3 regions of the Bradyrhizobium sp. 186 genome follow, and region 2 is predicted to be linked to each of the others. Evidence: predicted binding sites of a transcription regulator. Region 2 holds the regulator's gene; each other region holds the start of a gene.
What was found. Region 2 encodes PhoB, which activates phosphate uptake and scavenging genes when phosphate is short. Its sites were predicted from a motif close to TGTCATNNANCTGTCAT; they were not measured.

Region 1 (6,852 bases), 4.3 Mb from region 2:
GGCATCGCAAATCGAGCGGCTGGTGCGTCGGTCGATCTGTTCGCTGTCATCGGCGAGGAGGCAATTCATGCGAGGTTCCGTTGGTTCACAATTACGACACCCTACCAAGTCCCTGAGCGCAAAATTGTTTCGCCCCCGCCACGGGCCGCTGGGCATTCTAGTAAAAATTGTATGAATTTCGTCATGCAGGCCAAGGGCCGCCCAAGGACCGCGCAAGGGCGGCCCCAACGCAAAGCCCCGGCGGGGGCACGCCGGGGCTTCTCTTGGAAGGTACCTGGGGGGCGGTAGGTACCTTTGGAAGGTGCTGTCGGGCTCAGTAGCAGCGGTTGATCATCCGCCAGCGGGGTCCCCAGGGGGTCGGGACCAGCCGGCGCACATAGCAGCCGCCATAGCCGTAGGAGACGGGGCCGCCGGCGTAGAAGCGCGGTCCACCCCAGCCGTGATGCCAGCCGCCTCCGCCGCCGTGGCCCCAGCCGCCATGCCAGTGAGCGGAGGCGGAGGTCGGCGCCAGCGCGGCACCCAGCGCGACCGCGGCAACTGCGGCAAGCGAAAGTTTCCTCAACATGGTGATCTCCTCAGAACTGCCGGCGCGGGCCTGCGCGTCGATGGAAAGGCCGCCGAAACCGTTCGCCTCATGATCAGGCTCTCGTTTCGATAGGCAGGACCTTACGCCGGCGAGGCTGAACCAAACCCTGACAGCGGCTTCAGATTGGGTTCATCTGGATGAAATCGTTGTAATCCAGGGTGGAATCTCGGGTCCTGGCCCTGCGACGAAGCGCCAGTGAGGCCATTCTGGCGGTCGCTTGCCGTTCGGCAACGGCGCCGATATAAGCCGCGCAACTCCGAACCACCGCTCTCTCCTCAAGGACAAGATCATGGCCATCGAACGCACTTTCTCGATCATCAAGCCCGATGCGACCGCGCGTAACCTGACCGGTGCGGTTAACGCCGTGATCGAGAAGGCCGGCCTGCGCATCGTCGCGCAGAAGCGTATCCGTATGACCAAGGAGCAGGCCGAGACCTTCTATGCCGTCCACAAGGCGCGCCCGTTCTTCGGCGAGCTTGTCGAATTCATGACCTCGGGCCCGGTCGTCGTCCAGGTGCTGGAAGGCGAGGGCGCCGTCGCCAAGTATCGCGATGCCATGGGTGCGACCGATCCGTCCAAAGCGGCCGACGGCACCATCCGCAAGCTCTACGCAAAGTCGATCGGCGAGAACTCCGCGCATGGCTCGGACGCGCCGGAGACCGCCGCGATCGAGATCGCGCAGTTCTTCTCGGGCAATGAGATCGTCGGCTGATCCATCAGCCGATAAGTTAAGACGGCGGGGCGAAAGGACGCATTGTGAACTGGCTTTGGCAGATCTTCGATCCCGCCACGATCGGGGCATTCTTCACCCAGTTCCGCAGTGAGATGGCCGAACCGACCTTCTGGATCGCGGTCGGCAAGATCATCTGGATCAACATCCTGCTCTCCGGCGACAATGCGCTGGTGATCGCGCTCGCCTGCCGCGGCCTGAAGCCGCGGCACCGGCTGTGGGGCATGGTGCTCGGCGCCGGCGCCGCGGTGCTGCTCCGGATCATCTTCACCGGCATCGTCGCCAGCCTGATGGCGCTGCCGTACCTCAAGCTGGTGGGCGGCCTCGCGCTGATCGTGATCGCCGCAAAGCTGCTCGTGCCGGAAAACGAGGACGAGGACGGCGTCGAGTCCGCCTCCCATCTGTGGCAGGCCGTGCAGATCGTTGTGGTCGCCGACATCGTCATGAGCCTCGACAATGTCATCGCGGTCGCTGCCGCCGCCAATGGCAGTGCGCCGCTGCTGATCCTCGGGCTTGCCATCAGCGTCCCCCTGATCGTCGCCGGCGCGGCGCTGATCATGGCGCTGCTCTCAAAGCTACCGGTCCTGGTATGGGCTGGTGCGGCGCTGCTCGGCTGGATTTCGGGCGAGGTGATCGCGACCGATCCCGGCGTCGCGCCGAAGCTGCATACGCTGTTCGACGGGCCGTTCGGAGCGTCGCTGGATTCGATGCTCGCTGCACTGCGCATCCCGCCGCAATTCACTCATGGCGGCGGAGGCGGCGAATATCTCTGCGCAGCGCTCGGCGTCGTCGTGGTGCTGGTCGTCGGCACTATCTGGCGCCGGCGCAGCCTGAGCCACGCCGCGCTCGAAGCCTCCGAACGCCACGCCAAGGTCTCGGCGGAGTGATTTTCTAATCTAGCGCCGCACGATTGAGCCGGCGCGGCCGATCAGGCGGGCGAGCGCGCGGAAGCGGCTGCCGACGCGGTCGGCGACGAGATCGCCGAGGCGGTGCTCGAACACCAGCATCAATTTGCGGTCCTGGCTGCGGAAATGCGTGGCGGGCAGCACGCCCGGCCGTGCCGCCGAGATCAGATGCGCGACGCGGAACGCCGCACCCAGGAGACGGGCGCGTTCGAGCTGCGCCGGCGTGAGCAACTCCTGCATCGCGGCCGGCGGCTGGTTTTCTTCGCTGAGGCCGGCATAGCGATAGAACACCGACAGGCCGACAAAGGCGCGCTCGATGTGCGTGATTGCGCCGAAATTGCCGTTGACGACGAGGCTCAGCGTCTGCTCGCCGCGATGGTCGGGATGGACGCGCCAGCCGATGTCGGAGAGCAGGCAGGCGGCGTGGCGCAGCCTGCGGTCCTCTTCGGACTCGCGCAGCTTCACGACGCGGGCGAGGCGGTCGGTCCAGGCGATCAGCTCGCGGGCATGGCGGGCCGAGCGCGACAGGAGCTGGTTCAGCTCCTCCGCCGCGCAGATCAATCCGTCCTTGTTGCGCTCGGTCTCCGACAGCTTCTCGTGCAGCAGGCCCTCCCGCACACCGAAGGTCGAGAACACGATCGTCTTGGGCTTCGCCGCGCGGATGATGTGCTCGAGCACCAGCGCTGCATAGGTGAGGAGAGGGCGCCTCGCATCCGCGACGATTTCGATGTCGGCGAGCATGTCGGCGGCCGCAAGACGACGGAGACGACGCGAGAAGTCGAGCGCCTCGGCGGCCGAAATCGAATAGCCGTGCATCACCTGGAGCGGATAGCCGCTCTGGATGATGTGGATGCGTGCGAGCGCGCGCCAGGTGCCGCCGACCGCATAGAAGGTGCGGCCGCTGCCTGCCTTGAGCTGGGGCACCTCATCGAGCTCTTCGCGGACGATACGGTCGGCGCGCTTGAGCGATTTGTGTGCGAGATCCTGGAGCGCAAGCCCGCCGAGCGGCAGCGTGACACCGCTGCGCACGCTGTTTCTGCGCACGTCGATCAGTTCGAGCGAGCCGCCGCCGAGATCGCCGACGATGCCGTCGGGATAATGAATTCCCGAGATCACGCCCAGCGCCGACAGCCGCGCTTCGCGCGGTCCGGACAATATCTCGATCTTGACGGCGCAGATGCGCTCGGCCTTTGCGATGAAGTCGGGACCGTTGGAGGCGTCGCGGCACGCAGCGGTCGCGATCGCAAACACGCGTCCGACCTGCATCACGCGGCACAGCGCGCGAAACCGCTTCAGCGAGGTCAGCGCCTTGTCGACGGCGTCGGGCGCAAGCAGGCCCGTGCTCTGCACCTCGCGTCCGAGGCCGCACAGCGTCTTCTCGTTGAAGATCGGAATGAGGCTCCGCGTCAGTCCCTCGTAGACGACGAGACGGACCGAGTTGGAACCGATGTCGATGACTGCGACGCTCGAGCCACGCTTGCGCGGCCGCGTCACGTCGGCGATCCCCGATCAGGATTGATGACGTTCGCTCCGGCGCGTGAGACGACGCGGCGAGGATTCCTTGAGCGACTTTCCACGGCCAGACAGACTCGGATTTGTCATGAAGTAGTTGTGGACGTTGAAAGGCTCCTCGCCCTTCGCGGTCTTCATACGCGTTGAGGACCCGTCCGGCAACAATTGCCAGCTCTGCTCATTGTCCTTCAGGTTGGCGACCATGATCTGTTCGAGAACCTGCTGATGCACCGTGGGATTTTGCAGCGGACACAGCACCTCGACGCGGCGGTCGAGGTTGCGCGGCATCATGTCGGCCGACGAGATATACACAGCCGCTTTCGCGCTCGGCAGGCCCTGGCCCATCCCGAAGCAGTAGATTCGGCCGTGTTCCAGGAAGCGTCCGATGATCGACTTGACGCGGATGTTCTCCGACAGGCCGGGGATGCCGGGCCGCAGGCAGCAGATGCCGCGCACCACGAGCTCGACCTGGACGCCCGCCTGTGACGCCTCGTAGAGCGCGTCGATGATGTCGGGATCGACCAGCGCATTCATCTTCATCCAGACTGCGCCAGGTTTGCCGTGCCGCGCATGCTCGGTCTCGCCCTGGATGTGCTGGATGATGCGCTTGCGCAAGGTCAGCGGCGACACCGCCATCTTTTCCAGATCGCTAGGCGCCGCGTAGCCGGTGATGAAGTTGAACACGCGCGCGGCGTCGCGGCCGATGGTCGGATCCGAGGTGAAGTAGGAAAGGTCGGTGTAGATGCGCGCGGTCACCGGGTGATAGTTGCCGGTGCCGGTATGGACATAGGTGGTGAGGCTGCCGCCCTCGCGGCGCACCACCATCGAGAGTTTTGCGTGCGTCTTCAGTTCGAGGAAGCCGTAGACGACCTGCACGCCGGCGCGTTCGAGGTCGCGCGCCCAACGGATGTTGGCCTCTTCGTCGAAGCGTGCCTTCAGCTCGATCAGCGCGGTGACGGACTTGCCGGCCTCGGCGGCTTCCGCAAGCGCGCGCACGATCGGCGAGTTGTTGGAGGTGCGATAGAGCGTCTGCTTGATCGCGACGACGTCGGGATCGCGCGTCGCCTGCTGGAGGAACTGCACCACCACGTCGAAGGATTCGTAGGGATGGTGGACGACGAGGTCCTTCTGCCGGATCGCGGCAAAAATGTCGCCGCCATGCTCGCGCACGCGCTCGGGATGGCGTGGCACATAAGGGGTGAATTCGAGGTCGGGCCGGTCGAGGCGGGTGAGCTGCGAGAGCTCGTTCATGGCGAGCACGCCGTCGACCAGAAACACCTCGTCGTCGGCGGCCGAGAGCGCATGCTGCACAAAGCTGCGCAGCTGCTCCGGCATCTTGCCGTCGATCTCGAGCCGGATCACCGACCCGCGGCGGCGCCGCTTCAGCGCGGTCTCGAACAGACGGACAAGGTCTTCGGCCTCTTCCTCGATTTCGAGCTCGGAGTCGCGGATAATGCGGAAGGCGCCCTGGCCGTGGAGATTGTAGCCGGGGAACAGGCGGTTGATGAACAAGGCGGTCGCCTGTTCCAGCGTGATCAGCCGCACCGTGCCGTCGGCCGGCAGGCGGATGAAGCGGTCGATCTTGCCGGGCATGCGGATCAGCGCGTTCATCTGCTTACCGTCGGCGGCGCGCGTGAGCTGGAGCGCCATGGTGAAGCCGAGGCTCGGAATGAACGGGAAGGGATGCGCCGGGTCGATCGCGAGCGGCGTCAGCAGTGGGAACACATTGCTGAGGAAGTAGTCCTCAATCCAGGCCCGCTCAGCCTTGGTGACCTCCTTGCCGTCGATCAGCACGATGTTGACGTCGGCCAGCGTGGCGCGCAGGTCACGCCAGATCGCTTGCTGGTCGGAGGCAAGCTGGGAGACGGTGCGGTTGATCAGCGCGAGCTGTTCCGACGGCGTTAGGCCGTCAGGGCTGCGCTCGGCGATGCCCTCGCGCACCTGGGCCTTGATGCCGGCGACGCGGACCATGAAGAACTCGTCGAGGTTATTTGCCGAAATCGACAGGAATCGAACCCGCTCCAGCACGGGGTGGCTGGGATTGACCGATTCCTCCAGGACGCGCCGGTTAAAATGCAGCCAGGACAGCTCGCGGTTGATGAACCGTTCGGGGCTCGAAGCGATCGCCGGCTGTGCCTCTGGTTCTTGAGCTTTTTCTTTAATTTCAATGGCTTGCGCAGAGTCCATCAGAAGTCGATCCATCCTGTTTCGCCTCACTTTGCGACTTATGCGCAAAACCGGCGCAAGCATGTGTGAGTGCGATGACGTTTCGATGACATTGATGTTCCGCCAACCCGCCGCGTCAAGCGGCCTTGGAATCGAACGGACGCGGTCAGGCGTCCCGCAGCAGCTCGGCGGCGAGCGCCCTGGTGACGGGGCGGCCGAGCCGCAAGGCCTCGCTGTCGAGCAGTTCCACGGCTTGCCGGGCGGCGGCCGAGGACCGCTCCAGGCGGGTGACGAGGTAGCTGACCACGGTCTCGTCAACGGTGAGCTGGCGGTCGGCGCAGAACTTGACGATGAGGCCCCGGAAGAGCTGGTCGTCGGGCGGCAAGAGCGAGATCACCGGGACCGCGCGCAGGCGCGAGCGCAGGTCGCGCAGCTCGATATCCAGCGCAGCCGGCATCTCACGGCCGGTGAAGAGGACGTAGGCGCCGTCTTCACGCGCGAGGTTCATCAGATGGAAGACGGCGCGCTCGTCAAAATCCTTCGCCTTGAGATCCTCGACCACCAGCGCGCCGGTCGCGAGCGCGCCCGGGACGGTCGCGGGGGTCAGCGCATTGGCCGTGGTGGAGCGGGCGCCGGCGTCCTCGGCCCAGATCGCGGCGAGATGGCTCTTGCCGCTTCCTTCGGGGCCGGCCAGCCACATGATCCGGTTCGGCCATTCCGGCCAGCTGTCGATCAGGCCGAGACCGGCCGCATTGGCGGGGCCTTCGAGGAAATTGTCCCGGCTCAGGCTTTCCGCGTGCGGAAGCGAAAACGCCAATTGTCGGGGATGAACGCGGCCTGCCACGCTTGCTTTGCTCCATGCCGGCGCGCCGGCTTTGCTTGAAGAGATTCGACGTATCGAGCGCGAGTTGGCCTTTTGCGGGGCCGCGTCCCGGCTCACTTGGCCTCGATGG
Region 2 (6,852 bases):
GGGTCGAACTGTCCGCTCATGTCCGGCCCGACACTTTGGTCGACCTGCTGCCGATCATTCTCCAGGTCGCCGACGGGCTCGAACCCCTGGCGGGGGAACGCCAGGTCGAGATCGAGACCCACCTGCCCAATGCGTCGGTGATGATCGCGGGCGACCGTGAGGAGCTGCTGCGCCTGTTTGAGAATTTGATCGAGAACGCACTCAAATACGGTGCCTCGGGTGGTCGCGTCATCGTGTCGCTGACTTCGAGTGCGGCCCCTGACGGAACTCAGGAAATCCGGGTCCTGGTGCGCGATTTCGGCCCCGGCATCGCGCCCGAGCACCTGCCGCGGCTGACCGAACGCTTCTACCGGGTCGATGTCGGCGACAGCCGCTCGCAGGGGGGGACCGGTCTCGGATTATCGCTGGTGAAACATATTCTTAACCGCCATCGCGGCCGGCTCTTGATCGAAAGCGTGCCCAAGCAGGGTGCCACTTTCACCGCCTGTTTTCCCCAAAGCAGGCCTGCGGCCCTCAACTGAAATCTTAGCGATTTCAGTTGCTTAAGCCTGTCATCCGACTGTCACGAAACCTTCGTAAAAGCACAGCCGACCGCTCCTAAAGGGGCGGGACGGGGAGCGCGATCGGGCGCGGAAGGCGCTTCGCTCCCCTGTATGGGAGACCAGCATGAATTTCATCAAAACTATCGTCGCTGCTGGCTTGGTCGCCGCATCGACGTCGGCCTTCGCGGCCGATATCACGGGCGCCGGTGCGACGTTCCCATTCCCGATCTATTCCAAATGGGCTGACGCCTACAAGAAGGAGACCGGCAACGGTCTGAACTACCAGTCAATCGGCTCCGGCGGCGGCATCAAGCAGATCCAGGCCAAGACCGTGACCTTCGGCGCGACCGACGCGCCGCTCAAGGCCGAGCAACTCGAGAAGGACGGCCTCGCGCAGTGGCCGATGGTGATGGGTGCCATCGTTCCCGTCGTCAACATCGAGGGCGTGAAGCCGGGCGAGCTGGTGTTCGACGGCGAGACGCTTGCCAGCGTCTATCTCGGCAAGATCACCAAGTGGGACGATCCGGCCATCAAGAAGCTCAATCCGAACGTGAAGCTGCCGTCCGAGGCGATCACCGTGGTCCGCCGCTCCGACGGTTCGGGCACGACCTTCAACTTCACCAACTACCTCTCCAAGGCCAGCGCGGACTGGAAGAGCAAGGTCGGCGAGGGTACGGCGGTCGAGTGGCCGGTCGGCGTCGGCGCCAAGGGCAATGAAGGCGTCTCGGGCAACATCAGCCAGACCAAGAATTCGATCGGCTATGTCGAGTACGCCTATGCCAAGCAGAACAAGCTGACCTATACCGGCCTCGTCAACAAGGCCGGCAAGCCGGTGCAGCCGACGGTCGAAGCCTTCCAGGCGGCCGCCTCCAACGCCGACTGGGCCAAGGCTCCGGGCTACTACGTCATCCTGACCGACCAGCCCGGCGAGAAGTCCTGGCCGATCACGGCGGCGACCTTCATCCTCATGCACAAGGATGCCACCGACAAGGCGGCCTCGCAGGAAGCCATCAAGTTCTTCCGCTGGGCCTTCAAGAGCGGCGGCAAGGCGGCCGAGGAGCTTGACTACATCTCGATGCCCGAGGGCGTCGTGACCCTGATCGAGAAGACCTGGGCTGCCGAGATCAAGAGCTAAGCTCATTCTCGCCAAACGCAGTGCGGCATCAAGCGGCTGCGCCGTGCATCACACGACTTCGGCCCCGGATCAGCGTCGCGCTGCATCCGGGGCAAGAGACCGGTGTCATAAGAACAAGTATAATTAGTACAGGGGATCGGCGTGGCAGAGATGGCCGTTCAGAGCGATATCGTCGACGACGCCGGACCGTACGACCGCGCCAAGGCGTTGAGCGCGTTCAAGCTTGGCGACGTCACTTTCTACTGGATCACGCGGCTCAGCGCGATCTCGGTGCTCCTCATCCTCGGCGGCATCATCCTGTCGCTGATCGTCGGCGCCTTCCCGGCGATGAAGGAATTCGGTTTCTCGTTCCTGTGGACGCAGCGCTGGGCGCCGTCCGCCGATCCGCCCGTGCTCGGTGCGCTCGGACCGATGTACGGCACGCTCGTCACCTCCTTCATCGCGATGCTGATCGCCATTCCCGTCGGTCTCGGCATTGCAATCTTCCTGACCGAGCTCTGCCCGCAATGGCTGCGCCGCCCGATCGGCATGGCGGTGGAGCTGCTCGCAGGCATTCCCTCGATCATCTACGGCATGTGGGGCTTCTTCGTGCTGGGCCCGTTCCTGGCCAACACCTTCCAGCCCTTCATGATCAAGATTTTTGACGGCGTTCCCGTGCTGGGCGCGATCTTCGCCGGGCCGCCGTCCTATCTCAGCCTGTTCAACGCCGCGCTGATCCTCGCGATCATGGTGCTGCCCTTCATCACCTCGATCTCGGTCGACGTGTTCAAGACGGTGCCACCGGTGCTGAAAGAGGCCGCCTACGGCGTCGGCTGCACCACTTGGGAAGTCGTCCGCAGCGTGGTGATCCCCTACACCCGCGTCGGCATCATCGGCGGCGTCATGCTGGCGCTGGGCCGTGCGCTCGGCGAGACCATGGCGGTGACCTTCATCATCGGCAACTCGTTCCGGATCTCATCCTCGATCTTCGCGCCGGGCACCACGATCTCGGCGGCGATCGCCAGCGAGTTCGCCGAGAGCGACGGCCTGCACCAGTCCGGCCTGATCCTGCTCGGCCTGCTGCTGTTCGTGCTGACGTTCTTCGTGCTCGCAGGCGCGCGGCTGATGCTGATGCGGCTGGAACAGAAGGCGGGGAATTAAGGCCATGAACCCGATCTATTCACGCCGCCGCCGCAAGGACTTCGTGATCCGCGGTCTCTGCATCGCCGCCGCCGCCTTCGGCGTCACCTGGCTCGCGCTGATCCTGATCACGCTGCTCTACAACGGCCTGGCCGGACTCAATTTCCAGCTCTTCACCGAGAACACGCCGCCGCCCGGATCGAACGAGGGCGGCCTGCTCAACGCCATCGTCGGCTCGCTGATCATGACCGTGCTCGGCGTCGGCATCGGCGCGCCGCTCGGCATGTTCGCCGGCACCTATCTCGCCGAATACGGCCGCAACGACAGGCTGACGTCGGTGATCCGCTTCATCAACGATATCCTGCTCAGCGCGCCCTCGATCATCATCGGCCTGTTCATCTATGGTGCGGTGGTGGTGCCGATGCGCGGCTTCTCGGCGCTCGCCGGCTGTCTCGCGCTCGCCGTGATCGTGATCCCGGTGGTGCTGCGCACGACCGAGGACATGCTGCTGCTGGTGCCGAACGCGCTGCGTGAGGCGGCCTCCGCGCTCGGCCTACCGCGCTCGCTGGTGATCAAGCGGATCGCCTATCGCTCGGCGCGCTCCGGCCTCATCACCGGCGTGCTGCTCGCCACCGCCCGCGTCGCCGGCGAAACCGCGCCGCTGCTGTTCACCGCGCTGTCGAACCAGTTCTTCAGCCTGAGCCTGAACAAGACGATGGCCAACCTGCCGGTCACCATCAACAACTTCGTGCAGAGCCCCTACGCCTACTGGAAGCAGCTGGCCTGGAGCGGGGCGCTGCTCATCACCCTGACCGTTCTTGCCCTTAATATTGGCGCGCGCATCCTTGGCGCCGAGAGGACCGCAAAATGAGTGATCTTTCCGTATCGATGAGCGCGTCCGGCGGACTGCCCCATGCGCCGGTGCTGCCCGATGCGCCCGCCAAGGTGACCGTGCGCAACCTGAATTTCTATTACGGCGAGCACCACGCGCTGAAGAACATCAACCTGACGCTCGGCACCAACCGCGTCACGGCGTTCATCGGCCCATCGGGTTGCGGCAAGTCGACCCTGCTGCGCATCTTCAACCGGATGTACGATCTGTATCCGGGCCAGCGCGCCACCGGTCAGCTCATGCTCGACCAGACCAACATCCTCGATACCAGGCTCGACCTCAACCTGCTGCGCGCACGGGTCGGCATGGTGTTCCAGAAGCCGACGCCGTTTCCGATGACGATCTACGAGAACATCGCCTTCGGCATCCGCCTCTATGAGAAGATATCGAAGTCCGAGATGGACGTCCGCGTCGAGAAGGCGCTGCGCGGCGGCGCGCTGTGGAACGAGGTCAAGGACAAGCTCAACGCCTCGGGCCTGTCGCTGTCCGGCGGCCAGCAGCAGCGCCTCTGCATCGCCCGCACGGTCGCGGTGCGGCCCGAGGTCATCCTGTTCGACGAGCCCTGCTCGGCATTGGATCCGATCTCGACCGCCAAGGTCGAGGAGTTGATCCAGGAACTGTCCGAGAACTACACGATCGCGATCGTGACCCACAACATGCAGCAGGCGGCCCGCGTCTCCGACAAGACCGCCTTCATGTATCTCGGCGAGCTGATCGAGTTCGACGACACCAGCAAGATCTTCACGTCGCCGACCGATCGGCGCACGCAGGATTACATCACTGGCCGGTTCGGCTGAGGAGACGGGACATGGGTTCTGAACATACCGCAAAGGCCTTCGACACCGACCTCCAGGAACTCACCCGGCTGGTCGCCGAGATGGGCGGGATTGCCGAGCGCATGATCGTCGATTCCGTCGACGCGCTGATCCGGCGCGACGTCGCGCTCGGCCAGCGCGTGGTCGCAACCGACGTCGAGATCGACGTGCTCCAGAAGCGCATCGAGGAGCGCGCCGTACTGACCATCGCCCGCCGCCAGCCGATGGCGGTGGATCTGCGCGAGATCGTCGGCGCCATGCGCGTTGCGACGGATCTCGAGCGGATCGGCGATCTCGCCAAGAACATGGGCAAGCGCGTCGCGGCGCTGGAGACGGATTTCCATCCGCTCAAGCTGTTCCGCGGCCTGGAGCACATGACCGACCTCGTGCAGCAGCAAGTCAAGTCGGTGCTGGACGCCTATGCCGCGCATGATTTGCCGGCGGCGATGGCGGTGTGGAAAGGCGACGAGGAAGTCGACGCCATCTGCACCTCGCTGTTCCGCGAGCTCCTCACCTATATGATGGAGGATCCACGCAACATCTCGTTCTGCATCCATCTGATGTTCTGCGCCAAGAACATCGAGCGGATCGGCGACCACTCCACCAACATCGCCGAGACCGTGTTCTACATGATCGAAGGTCAGGCCATGACCGACAAGCGTCCGAAGGGCGACATGACGACCTTCGCCACGACGGTCCCGAATACTTGAATAGTTAAGGAGCGACGACACCATGGGCGCACGCATTATGGTGGTTGAGGACGAGGAAGCTCTGACCGAGCTTCTCCGCTACAACCTCGAAGGCGACGGCTATGACGTCGAGACGGTGATGCGCGGCGACGACGCCGACACCCGTCTCAAGGAGCATATCCCCGACCTGATCGTGCTCGACTGGATGCTGCCCGGGCTGTCCGGCATCGAGCTGTGCCGGCGGCTTCGCACCCGGCCGGATACTAAGCAGCTCCCGATCATCATGCTCACCGCCCGCGGTGAGGAGAGCGAGCGGGTGCGCGGGCTCGCGACCGGCGCCGACGACTACATCGTCAAGCCGTTCTCGGTGCCGGAGCTCCTGGCGCGCGTGAAGGGCCTGCTCAGGCGCGCAAGCCCGGAGCGGCTTGCCACCGTGCTCGCTTTTGGCGATATCGAGCTCGACCGGGAGAAGCGCCGCGTGGCGCGCTCGGGCCGGCCGATCGATCTCGGCCCGACCGAATATCGCCTGCTGGAGTTCTTCCTGGAACATCCGGGTCGGGTGTTCTCGCGCGAGCAACTGCTCGACAGCGTCTGGGGCCGCGACATCTATATTGACGAGCGTACCGTCGACGTCCACATCGGCCGTCTGCGCAAGCTGCTCAATCTCGGCCGCGAGCAGGACCCGATCCGCACCGTCCGCGGCGCCGGCTACGCGCTGGACGATCGTTTCGCGAAGGCGGAGCAGGCGTAAATTTTAGCGGGCTTGAGTTTGGCTGCGGCTACAATCTCAGCCGTCGTCCCGGACAAGCGTAGCTCCTGGCAACGCGCAGCGTTGTCCAGAGCGGAGCGCAGATCCGGGACCCACAACCACAGGGAGTGGTTGTTGCGCGAAAAAGGTCACTCCGAGTCCCCATAACTACATCTTTCGGTGGCTATGGGTCCCGGATCTGCGCGCTGCTCCGCGCGCTTGTCCAGGACGACAGCGAATGGAGTTTGCCGTCGTCAGTCGAGCTGCCGTCGCCTGGACGGTGAAGCCTTGATCGCCGACCAGCTCAGCGCGGCCCCGGCTTGGCCGGTGCGCGGCGACGATCAGCTGCCGGCTGGTACGCAACACGCGAATGCTGGGCGCAATAGGGCAGGCCCGAGAGCGCCCTGCCGCCGCAGAAGAAGAAGTCCGGGCTCGAGGGATCGCCGACCGGCCAGTGGCAGGTCGCCTCGTTCAGTTCGAGCAGCGACAACCGCTGGCTCATCGGCACCACGTTGTCGTAGGTGACCGGATCCGGCTCCTCCTCGACCTCGAAGGCCTGCGCCAGCGCGGTGTTGCCGCGCGAGATCGGACGGGTTACCCGCATCATATGCTGCGCGGGGCGCGCCTTGCGCGGCCGAGGAGCAGCGGATGATGGGCTCTTGGCCCGGCCGGACAGGCCGAGCCTGTGCACCTTTCCGATCACGGCGTTGCGGGTCACATTGCCGAGCTCAGCCGCGATCTGGCTGGCCGAAAGTCCGGCCTCCCAGAGCTTTTTCAACTGCTCGACGCGATCGTCGGACCAGGTCAAAACCGTCATTGCACCCTTTCCCTCGCTGCGCACCACCATGCTGGGGCCTCACAGCGAATGCCTAAGCCTTGAAAAACCCGTGCCGCCAGAATCCCTTGAGGCTC
Region 3 (6,852 bases), 1.2 Mb from region 2:
TGGAGAGATAGCTCATGAACGGCGCCCAGCGCTCGGTAACGCCCGAGGCGTTTTCCGCCGGAATGACCGCGAAGGTCAGTTCGGGATATTTGGCTTTCCAGTCCTCGGCGGAGGCTGAAGTCGTGAACGCGAGCGCGGCGGCGCCGGCAAGAATGAGTCTGCGAGTGATCATGATACCCTCTTCATCGGTTGGGTCGGTTGACGCAAAAATTGGCAACTACAGGTGCGGCGCGCTCAGGCGGCGGCCGCCGTTCCAAGCGCCGGAATACCCTCGGGCGCCGGCACCGGCGTGCCGCCCATGACGTCGGCGGCTTCAAGGTCGTAGAGTTCGCGCGCAACATGATCGGTGAGCGCGGACGGCGCGCCGTCGAATACCACGCGGCCCGCGGCCATGCCGATCAGGCGGTCGCAATAGCTGCGCGCCAGATCGAGCGAATGCAAATTGCAGAGCACGGTGATGCCGAAGTGCTTGTTGATGCGCAGCAGCGCATCCATCACGATCTTGGTATTGCGCGGGTCGAGCGAAGCGATCGGCTCGTCGGCAAGGATGATATCGGGCTGCTGCACCAGGGCGCGGGCGATCGCGACGCGCTGCTGCTGGCCACCGGAGAGCTGGTCGGCGCGCTGGGCTGCGAGCGAGGCGATATCGAACTGCTCGAGCGCCGACATCGCCAGCGCCATGTCAGCCTCGGGCCAGGTCTGTGTGAGCGAACGCCAGGCCGGCATCGTCGCGAGACGCCCCATCAGGACGTTGGTGAGCACGTCGAGCCGGCCGACCAGGTTGAATTGCTGAAAAATCATCGCCGATCGCGCGCGCCACTGCCGCAGCTCCTTGCCGCGCAGCGCGGTGACGTCGATGCCATCGAACAGGATGCGGCCCTGTGTCGGCGTCGCGAGGCGGTTGATGGTCCGCAGCAGGGTCGACTTGCCGGCGCCGGAGCGTCCGATCACACCGACGAAGCCGCCGGGGGCAACTTTAAATGAGGCATCGTCCACCGCGGCTTTTGCGCCGAAGCGGCACGTCAGACCTTCCACCACCAGCATGCAGGACTCCAGAGTAGCTGGGACCCACCGCTAACGCCGGCGCTTGACACTTGTGTGACACGCGCGCTGCGGTGCGGCGATCCTACACACCTCATCCCCTGTCATTGCTTCGTCATGACAATGTCATCAAGCCGCTCGAAGACGAGGCCCCGCCCTCGATCTTTCGGATGCAACATGGCCGCCAAGGCGCTCTCGGTCCAACCGACCATCGACCCCTCGGCGAAGCTGCTCGAGACCAGGCTCGGCGCCTATACCGAGGTCGGCGCGCGCACGATCCTGCATGAAGTGACGATGGGCGATTACTCCTATGTCGTGAACGACGCGCAGATCACCTACACCACCATCGGAAAATTCTGCTCGATCGCGGCAATGACCCGCATCAATCCCGGCAATCATCCGATGGACCGCGCTACCCAGGCGCATTTCACCTATCGCTCGAGCGCCTACTTTCCCGGCGAGAGCGACGATACAGAATTCTTCGACTGGCGGCGCCAGCATTACGTCCATATCGGCCATGACGTCTGGATCGGCCACGGCGCGATCGTGCTGCCGGGCCGCAACATCGGCACCGGCGCGGTCATCGCCGCCGGTGCCATCGTCACCAAGGACGTGCCGGCCTACAGCATCGTCGCCGGCAATCCCGCGCGCATCGTGCGGCGGCGGTTCTCGGAAGAAATCGCCGGACGGCTCGCCAGGCTGGCCTGGTGGGATTGGGATCACGACAAATTGCGTGAGGCACTGCCCGATTTCCGCAAGCTCGGGATTGAAGATTTTCTCTCGACATACGAAGCACGGGCGAATTCTCTCACTGGTTCTCTTACTGGTTCTCTTGCCAGCAAACGAAACGCGGTCGCGTGACAGATATTTTTCTTGAGGGTGGCCGGGCGCTGATCGGCTCGGAGCTTGTTGAAACTTCACTTGCCGTGTCCGGAACGGACATTGCGCAGGTCGATGCATCGCGCGGCCGCGCACGGCTCGCGATCGATGCGCGCAACCTGCTGGTCCTTCCCGGCATCGTCGATCTGCACGGCGATTCCTTCGAGCGGCAGATGATGCCACGCGCCGGCGTCGACTTCCCGATCGACGTCGCGCTTGCCGACAGCGATCGCCAGGCGATCAGCAACGGCATCACGACGGTGTTCCACGCCACGACCTGTTCGTGGGAGCCGGGCCTGCGCAGCGCCGACAATGCCCGGTGCCTGATGGAAGCGATCGAGCGCCAGCGTCCGCAATTCGCCGCCGACACCCGCTTCCATCTGCGGCACGAGACCTACAATCTCGACGCCGAAGAGGAGATCGGCCAGTGGCTCGCCGAAGGCCGCGTCGATGTGTTCGCCTTCAACGACCACATGGACGGCACGGTTGCCGACATGGCGAAGCCGCGCAAGCGTAACCGCATGGTGGAGCGCACCGGACTTTCCAGCGAGGAGTTTGACAGACTTGTCGAACGCGTGCTTTCGCGCGCCGGTGAAGTGCCGGCCTCAGTAGCGCGACTGGCCGCTGCGGCCCGTGCGGCCGAAGTGCAGATGCTCTCGCATGACGATGCGACGCCGGCGATGCGCCAGGCGTTTCGCGCCATGGGCGCGAGGATTGCCGAGTTTCCCGTCAACGAGGAGACGGCACGGGATGCCGTGGCCGCCGGCGATGCCGTCGTCTACGGTGCGCCGAACGTCGTTCGCGGCGGCAGCCACACCGGCTGGACCAGGGCATCCGACATGATCGCCAAGGGCCTCTGCTCGGTGCTGGCATCGGACTATTACTATCCTGCGCCGCTGCTCGCGGCATTCCGCCTCGCCGCCGACGGCGTGCTGCCGCTGACGGAGGCCTGGAACCTGGTCTCCGCCGGGCCCGCGCTCGCAACCGGCCTTGCCGATCGTGGCGTCGTCGCGGAAGGACGCCGCGCCGACATTCTCCTGGTCGACGACAGCGTGCCGCTGCGGCCGCGACTCATCGCGGTGATCGCCGCCGGAAAGCTCGCGCATCTGACTGATGCGACGCGGCTGCTCGGCATCACGGTGGCGATGTCGCGCGAGCCTGTCATTGCGGCTTAAACCGGTTATCTTCAGGCAATGACAGGTTTTCCCCGCTACGCGATCTATTTTGCCGCCGGCGCCGACAGCGCCCTCTCCCGCTTCGGCGCCGAGCTGCTCGGCTACGATGCCCGCGCCGCGAGCGAGTTGCCATTTCCGGACGAAGCGCTCGTCGCAGCGGCGGACTGGCACGACATCAGCGCCGACCCGCGCAAATACGGTTTCCATGCCACACTGAAAGCGCCGATGGCGCTCGCACCCGGCAGAACCGAGGCCGAACTTATGGCGGCCTGCGCGACATTTGCCGACAAGACGCGGCCGATTCCTGTCATCCGCCCGATCGTCGATTCCATCAGCGGCTTCATTGCCGTCGTTCCAGCAGAGCCGGTCGACGCGCTCCAGCAACTCGCCGCTGATTGCGTTCGCGATTTCGATGGCTTCCGTGAGGCCTTGACCGCGGAGGAGCGCGCCCGGAGGAAGCCCGGGAAGCTCAGCGAACGGCAGCGCGACTATCTCGATCGCTGGGGTTACCCCTATGCGATGGAAGAATTCCGCTTCCACATGACACTCACCGGCCGGCTGGATTCGGAACGGCGCGGGCCGATTCTGGAGATGCTGCGGGGAAGGCTTGCGGTGCTCGGGCTTGATACGCTGACGATCGATCGCATCGTGCTGTTCAAGCAGGATGACACCGAGGCTCGCTTCCACATCATCGGCGAGTGGGCTTTGACGCGGTAGGCTTTACTGCCAGCTCGCGAGATTGAAGACGAGCGCTACGACGCCAACCAGAATGAGGCTGATCGCCCAGATTATATCCAGATTGAACCAGCTTCGCGAGACGAACCTCAATCCCAGATAGCGATAGACCAGCCACGCCAGACATCCGCCGGCGCTGATCATGGCGGCAACGTGCACCAAAGACACCAGCACCGCCATCCCGAGACTTGCCTTCATCAGCACGCCGGCAGCCTCATGGCCGGCATCGAGTTCGAAGGCCTGGCAGAGCCCAAGATAGATCGGCACGAGCATCAAGGCGGCGCCGTGAGCAATGGCAACGGCAAATGACCAGAGCGCCAATTGCGTTGGCGGAATTCGTGCCAGCGTACGCGGATGCCGCCGCTCGATCAGCCGATAGACGCCGAAGGCGATGACGAGAAGGCTCGCGCCGAGCTGGATCGAACGCTGCCACTCGGCCAGCACGAGCAGGAACGCGAATGGCAGGAGCACGAGAAGTGTTGCCAGGAGATGGCCGGCCGCCAGAGCCCCCAACGCGCGGAAGAGCGCGCGCGGGCTCTTGTCCATGAGCCCGGCCGAAACGGCGAGCGGCCATCCCATTCCGGGATTGACCCCGTGATAGAGACCGCTCGCAACAAGAGCGAGCCACAGCCAGCCAAGCGCCCGGCTCGCATGCCCCCAATCTAGGCCGACGGGTAGCAAAAGGAGTCCGTCGAACAATCGCCGCCCTCCAGCCTGATCTGGTGCGCACGATATCCGTCGGGGAAGCTCACGAAGTAGTCCTTGTCGAGCTTGAGGCCGCCGTTGCGACCGACATTGGCCATAACTTCCACACCCGGAACCCCGTCGGGATAGAACTGGTCATCCCAGGTGGAATAGAGCGAATTGGTCCAGTATACGCGGCTGCCATCGCGGCTGACTTCGACCATCTGGGGACCGGCCGCAAATGCCTTGCCGTTCGGATGGGGGGTGCGGCGCGCGATGCCGCCGATGTGAACCGAGCCCGCAAGCTTCGGCTTTCGCGGATCGCTCACATCGTACTGGCGCATTTCACCCGTGCCCCAGCACGAGACATAGAGAAACCGGTCATCGATCGACAGGTCGATGTCGGTCACCAGCGGCGGCACGGCGCCAAAGCCCTGGAGCAGCGGCGGGAGCTTCTCCTTAGGCGCGGGCTCGGGCGGGATCGTCGCCGTCTTCTCCGCATGGAATTTTCCGCCTTCGCGCCACCAGGTCCAGATCGATGCTTCGAGATTCGTGGTGTCGACCACAACGCCTACGAAGCCGTATTCGCGAACCGGATCGTGCGCGGGCCGCACCTCCAGCGCCATCTGATGATTGGCACCGAGGTCGATGGTCTGCACGTTGCGACGGGCGCGGAGATCCCAGAAGTGGAGACGATGGCCATATTTGTTCGCCAGCAGATCTTCCGGGACGATCCCGCTCTCGAATTGCGGCGGCAACGCCCATTCGCTCGTCACCATGTAGTCGCGCGGCAGGTTCCACCAGAAATCATAGTGCAGCGTCTGCGGACCGCGGTCGATCTCCCATCGTCCAAGGACCTCGAACGTCTCGCAATCCATGATGAAGACGCCTGGAGGCCCGTTGGTGCCGTCTTTGCCGCCGCCGCCCAGCGTGCTCACATAGATGCCGTCCGGCCCGCAATGGATGGTATGCGGCCGCGAGTAGCCGGTCTTTTTGAAGACTTCCTCGGGCTCGATGATCTTGTGGATTTTGGCTTTGGTCGGATCTGGCTTGGTATCGATGATGTAAATCCGCGACGAGCGCAGCCCGGGGATGATGAGATAGCGCCGCTCGATGAAGGCATGTCCGGCGAGCGGCGACAAGGCGGAGGAGCAGGCATTCCAGCCGAAGTGATGAAACTCGTCGCCCTTGTTGGGCATCGTCACGGTGTGGACGATTTGGCTGTAGGTCGGCGATCCCGGCTTGACGTCGATGACCGCGAGAGCATCCGGTTTTGAGAAATCTGGACTGAGCAGCAACGTGTAGGCAAAGTTCTCCGCAGGTGCTTCCATCGCAAGCTTGGGCGATGCGTGAAAGGTGGGATCCGGCCTCATCGTCATGGCACTGCCTCCCTGTTTCGTCGGTTCGCTCCAACCTAGCTCGGGATAGCGGCATAATGAAGAGCTGTTACGCGATGTCTTGAGATGCTCCGCGGGCCTGGTTGGCGAGCGTACAATACGTCATCGCCGGCCTGCGGGAAACCGCCCGAACCGCGCCAATTCGACGCCTTCAGCCAAATGGAAAACGGCGGGATCAGGCTAGGGCGCGCACCTCACACTCGGCGTCGCCCCCGGGAAGGCGGGGACCGCCGAGATATCTGGCGACAACCGAGTGAATGCCGCCCTACTTCCCCCACCGCAGCGCCAGCGCATCGCGCTCCTTCGCCAACTCCAGCAACCCTGCCCGCGTCGCAGGATGCAGCGGCTGAAGCGGATGACGCACGGCGTCCGACTTGATCACGCCGCCGGCCTGCATCATGACCTTGCAGGCGATCAGGCCGCATTGCCGGTTCTCGTAGTTGATCAGCGGCAACCAGCGCTCGTAGGCGGCTTTCGCCTCCTCGCGCTTGCCGGCGAAATAGGGATCGATGATCTGGCGGATGCCATCGGGATAGCCACCGCCGGTCATCGCACCGGTCGCGCCGGCATCGAGATCGGCCAAGAGCGTAATCGCTTCCTCGCCGTCCCAGGGGCCCTCGATGTCCTTGCCGCCCGTCTCAATCAGGCTCCTCAGCTTTGCGGCTGCGCCAGGTACCTCGATCTTGAAATAACGGATGTTGGAGAAGTCGCGCGACAGCCGCGCGAGCAGCTCGACCGACAGCGGCGTGCCCGCCACCGGCGCATCCTGGATCATGATGGGAATATCGATCGCGTCCGAAAGCACGCGGAAGAATTCGACGATGCCTTTCTCGGGCACCCGGAAAGTCGCACCGTGATAGGGCGGCATGACCATCACCATCGCTGCACCCGCCGCTTCCGCCTGCTTGCTGCGCGCGGCGCAGACCGCCGAGCTGAAATGG

Region 1: IVB18_RS22970 (RNA degradosome polyphosphate kinase) is a predicted target of PhoB. The motif match lies at 5,995-6,011, and genes of this name have one in related genera.
Region 3: phnC (phosphonate ABC transporter ATP-binding protein) is a predicted target of PhoB. The motif match lies at 1,088-1,104, and genes of this name have one in related genera.

Annotation. Positions count from the first base shown of each region.
Region 1 covers NZ_CP082164.1:4,815,946-4,822,797, forward strand. Annotated here, with positions in the region: gene IVB18_RS22945 (hypothetical protein) at 1-69, opposite strand, end outside; gene IVB18_RS22950 (sulfur globule protein precursor) at 314-565, opposite strand; gene ndk (nucleoside-diphosphate kinase) at 876-1,298, shown strand; gene IVB18_RS22960 (TerC family protein) at 1,343-2,203, shown strand; gene ppx (exopolyphosphatase) at 2,213-3,715, opposite strand; gene IVB18_RS22970 (RNA degradosome polyphosphate kinase) at 3,731-5,920, opposite strand; gene IVB18_RS22975 (DnaA/Hda family protein) at 6,066-6,743, opposite strand; gene IVB18_RS22980 (CDP-alcohol phosphatidyltransferase family protein) at 6,836-6,852, opposite strand, start outside.
Region 2 covers NZ_CP082164.1:528,059-534,910, forward strand. Annotated here, with positions in the region: gene IVB18_RS02360 (ATP-binding protein) at 1-521, shown strand, start outside; gene pstS (phosphate ABC transporter substrate-binding protein PstS) at 667-1,677, shown strand; gene pstC (phosphate ABC transporter permease subunit PstC) at 1,828-2,817, shown strand; gene pstA (phosphate ABC transporter permease PstA) at 2,822-3,667, shown strand; gene pstB (phosphate ABC transporter ATP-binding protein PstB) at 3,664-4,485, shown strand; gene phoU (phosphate signaling complex protein PhoU) at 4,497-5,213, shown strand; gene phoB (phosphate regulon transcriptional regulator PhoB) at 5,236-5,943, shown strand; gene IVB18_RS02395 (GcrA family cell cycle regulator) at 6,245-6,757, opposite strand.
Region 3 covers NZ_CP082164.1:9,708,135-9,714,986, forward strand. Annotated here, with positions in the region: gene phnD (phosphonate ABC transporter substrate-binding protein) at 1-172, opposite strand, end outside; gene phnC (phosphonate ABC transporter ATP-binding protein) at 235-1,044, opposite strand; gene IVB18_RS46420 (chloramphenicol acetyltransferase) at 1,219-1,902, shown strand; gene IVB18_RS46425 (alpha-D-ribose 1-methylphosphonate 5-triphosphate diphosphatase) at 1,899-3,095, shown strand; gene IVB18_RS46430 (DUF1045 domain-containing protein) at 3,114-3,812, shown strand; gene IVB18_RS46435 (hypothetical protein) at 3,816-4,409, opposite strand; gene IVB18_RS46440 (selenium-binding family protein) at 4,493-5,893, opposite strand; gene IVB18_RS46445 (dihydrodipicolinate synthase family protein) at 6,177-6,852, opposite strand, start outside.